One region of the Bartonella sp. LJL80 genome, then DNA from elsewhere that is predicted to be linked to it. Evidence: predicted binding sites of a transcription regulator. Region 1 holds the regulator's gene; the other holds the start of a gene.

Region 1 (2,195 bases):
ATGCCGTAACTGTCACCTTAACAAGCGAGATAGATGTATCGCGTGGAGATGTTTTGGTATCTGCAACAGATACCATAAATGCCTCTCGGAGCTTTTGCACCGACATTTTATGGATGCGACCTATACAGCTTTCACTAAAAGACCGCTTTTTATTGCGTATAGGCACAGCTACAACGCCAATGAAAATAATTTCACTCGATTATAAAACTGATATCCATAGCTATCAAAAGATTTTTGACAGTACACTGACGATGAATGAAATCGGCAGGCTAACGATCAATACAGAAAAGCCTATAGTCGCATCAAATTATCAAGATGACAAAACCCTGGGCGCTTTCATACTGATTGATCCCTATACAAACGAAACCGTCGCGTTAGGAACAGTAGCTTCTGTAAACGACTTACCAGAAGCTAATGACAAGAAACTAAAAAATTCTGATAAGGCTATCGTCAAAGAAGCGATAGAGCTCTGGATTCATCCCTTGAGCAATCAAAACGTTACTTCAATACTGTTTGGTCGGCTTTTGGCAGCGATACTCTTCGGCCTTATCATTTACCATCTCACAACATCTTTTATTGGGACATTATTCGTCATCGCGCTTGATTTCGTGTTGCGCCCATTTGTCTACCAAATAGCGAACAGACCGGACAAAACGCGCGTGCAAGGACTGCAAGACGGAGCCGGCATCTAGGCCTGACGTTACCCTGTTGATAGTTACACGATAAACACACTTCTTCTCGTCTGAAAACACTTGTAGAACAATTAATGAACATATAGAGTATGTTCTGGTTTTGTTTCTATTTTGATTCGTTGATTGGAAGGCTGTATGCTTACGCGCAAACAATATGAACTTTTATTGTTCATCCACGACCGCCTTAAAGAAAGCGGCATCCCACCTTCATTTGACGAAATGAAAGAAGCTTTGGATCTATCTTCCAAATCCGGCATTCATCGATTGATAACTGCATTGGAAGAACGCGGTTTTATCCGTCGGCTTCCCAATCGTGCGCGTGCATTGGAAGTTGTCCGGCTTCCCGATACCATTGCTCCTGGCCTCACAACAACGCGTAAATTTTCGCCGAGTGTGATAGAAGGAACAAAAGGACAGACATTGAAAAATGTCATGCCGCAAACACCTTCTTCAGCAAATGATATGGCTGTTGCGAATGTCAATGTTCCTGTTATGGGGCGTATTGCAGCTGGTGTTCCGATCTCTGCAATTCAGCAACAGACCAATATGTTATCGCTTCCGCCGGATATGATTGGTGTTGGAGAACATTATGCGCTTGAAGTGAAAGGTGATTCTATGATTGAAGCCGGTATTTTTGACGGCGATACCGTGATCATCAAACGTGGAGATACCGCCAATCCGGGCGAGATCGTCGTAGCGCTTGTTGACGATGAAGAAGCAACATTGAAGCGCTATCGTCGTAAAGGAGCTTCGGTTGCCTTGGAAGCTGCAAATCCTGCATATGAAACGCGTATTTTCGGGCCAGATCGCATCAGGTTGCAGGGCCGGCTTGTCGGCCTTATCCGACGTTATTAAAAGGCTTTTGGAAACCGTTTATCGCAATTTAAAAGCTTTCACGTTGTTAGACGCGAAAGTTTAGGAGAGCGGTTTTCGGTAGCAAACTTAACAACTTCATGTTATTCGCGCTTTTGTTAAAAAGTCGAAAAACGAGCAATATACCGCATGTCATAAAATATCTGGTCTACTACCAAGGTTTGACTTAAGGTTTTTCGGCCAATTTATAATCTCGGCAATGGATACAAGGTTGTCCATCCATATTGTTTTTGGGAATAAGTATGTCTGCGCCACGTATTAGCTTTGTATCGCTTGGTTGTCCTAAAGCGCTTGTGGATTCTGAGCGTATAATAACAAGCTTGCGTGCTGAAGGGTATGAAATTGCTCGCAAGCATGAGGGAGCAGATCTTGTAATCGTAAATACTTGCGGCTTTCTGGATTCTGCCCGTGATGAGTCTCTTGCTAATATTGGCGATGCTATTAAGGAAAACGGTAAGGTCATTGTTACGGGATGCTTGGGTGCTGAGCCCGATGTCATACGCAAAGCGCATCCTAACGTTCTCGCTATTACGGGACCTCAAGCCTATGAAAGTGTTATGGAGGCTGTTCACGAGGCAGCGCCTCCGGCACATGACCCGTTTGTAGATCTCGTTCCCCCGCAAGGTATTC
Region 2 (2,195 bases), on a different contig from region 1:
CAGAAGTAGAGCACGTCGCGTTTGCATATCCGCAGCGAAAGCAGCATTAAGGTCGTTCATCCATGCAAACGCTTTTGCACGATCACGCACCAGTTCATCATCACCGGCATGATAAAGCGCTCCCGCAATCATTTTCTGTTTTTCGGTTTGCATCATGGCTCCTATTGCATTCCCGCACACCAGTTTCTTATATTTATGAACACGCCACAAGCAAAAAACCGTGCGGGCTTTTGACACCTGTTCAACACGGTAGTAAGACAAAGCACAAAACCAATGAATTCGGATTGAAATAAATGGAAAAGTTTACAAAGTTGACGGGGGTCGCTGCCCCCATGCCGGTCGTCAATATTGATACGGACATGATCATTCCGAAGAATTATCTCAAAACGATCAAGCGCACAGGCTTGGGCAAAGGTCTTTTTGCCGATATGCGCTATCTTGATGATGGATCGGAAAATCCGGATTTTATCCTGAATAAGCCAGCCTATCGGCATGCGAAAATTATCGTTGCAGGTGATAATTTTGGCTGCGGGTCTTCGCGTGAACATGCGCCGTGGGCCTTGGCAGATTTTGGCATTCGCTGTGTCATATCAACGTCGTTTGCCGATATTTTCTATAATAACTGCTTTAAAAACGGTATCTTGCCCATAAAAGTAAGCCCGGAAGATTTAGAGAAGTTGATGGATGATGCTGAGCGTGGTGCCAATGCCACGTTGACAATTGATCTTGAGAATATGGAAATTTCCGGTCCGGATGGTGGAACGCTGAAATTCGACCTTGATGAATTTCGTCGTCACTGTCTGTTGAATGGCTTAGACGATATCGGGCTAACCATGGAAAAATCATCCACGATCGATGCGTTTGAACAGGAAAACGCTAAAGAACACCCTTGGGCATAATGCAGTCATTAGCCCATTCGCGGTATCTCGTCAGTTCTGAAAATCAGATCATTGGATGGAACCACCACTGCGGTGTGCAGAAAAGAAAACGAACAGAACCGATGAAACGGATGAAATAGATGGCGAGACCCGATCAAAGTCGTGACTGGGCAACTCGCCTTTCGCCCTCGTTAGACGAGGTTGAATCGCTTGCGCGCGACGCTTTTGCTCATCTGCCGGATAAGTTTCGCGCTTTATGCGCGGATCTCATCATTCAGATTGAAGACTTTCCGGATGACCAAGTGATGGATGATATGGGGCTAGAGTCCCCATTCGAGCTGCTTGGACTGTTTGAGGGAACCGGCATTGGCGAACGATTTTCGATGGAAACGGGCGATCAGGCCAACCGCATATCCTTGTATCGTCGACCAATATTGGATTATTGGGCTGAAAATGACGAAGCATTAGGCGATATCATCAATCATGTGCTTATTCATGAAATTGGCCACCATTTCGGCCTTTCGGATGATGACATGGATAAAATTGAAGAAGCCGCCGAATAGGCCGATGACACTAAAGGAATGTCAAAGCTTAAGTATGCATTCGCTGAACGTTAGCGATGTTTCCTGCAGCAAGCTTGTTCAACGGTTTGACTATCTTCTGTGCGCCGACGCTTTTTAGCAGATAAAGTTTCGGCAGGGCGCTCTAAACCCATATATTCGGGATCGACCTCTGCCGCATAACAAGTTGGCGATGTGCATTCCACTATAGTTTTATCGCGTTTTACCATTATTGTACCGCTGAGAAATTGTCTGCACGACCGGCATGTTCACGGTTTTTCGGCGTCCAAGTTTCAACTGTCTCGGGATTTGCCGGATCTTTCAGGTCTCCAAGCAATCCGTTGTTTTGACGCGCCATATCGTAGAAACTAATGGGTGCAATCCTGTCGACATCACGCGGTAACATGGAAATGACCGGGCCATTGGGGTCAGCAGCGATCGTTTCAGGGCTCTCTGTACCTTGCAAATTGAAAACGGCCTCAAGTGGTTTTTCAAGATAGAAGGCGAGCTTTCTTTTACCGGCAGTCGTGAAATTAACCCCATCATTTGCGCGCAAACGTGCGGTTTGACCGTTTACATCATAGCCTGAAAGGGCAAAATTTCCTTGGTCATCCACAAAACCGTCCCATACATCGACAAAACGCCCGCCCGCGGTTTCTGAAGCCTGCTTGAAGATACTGTTCAAGCCAACCATGGTTCGGCTTAGATCCTCGTCTTTAAAGGATGGTTGACCCATCCATATCCATGGTTTGCCGGT

The links. The regulator LexA, encoded in region 1, represses DNA repair genes until DNA is damaged. The targets are predictions, from matches to a motif close to TGTTCNNNNTGTGTTCNG.
Region 2: ACYSNS_RS10735 (metallopeptidase family protein) is a predicted target of LexA. The motif match lies at 977-994, and genes of this name have one in related genera.

Annotation. Positions count from the first base shown of each region.
Region 1 covers NZ_JBTXLM010000004.1:221,077-223,271, reverse strand. Annotated here, with positions in the region: gene cysN (sulfate adenylyltransferase subunit CysN) at 1-692, shown strand, start outside; gene lexA (transcriptional repressor LexA) at 828-1,547, shown strand; gene rimO (30S ribosomal protein S12 methylthiotransferase RimO) at 1,808-2,195, shown strand, end outside.
Region 2 covers NZ_JBTXLM010000006.1:94,542-96,736, forward strand. Annotated here, with positions in the region: gene ACYSNS_RS10725 (sugar O-acetyltransferase) at 1-156, opposite strand, end outside; gene leuD (3-isopropylmalate dehydratase small subunit) at 294-899, shown strand; gene ACYSNS_RS10735 (metallopeptidase family protein) at 1,019-1,441, shown strand; gene ACYSNS_RS10740 (SGNH/GDSL hydrolase family protein) at 1,668-2,195, opposite strand, start outside.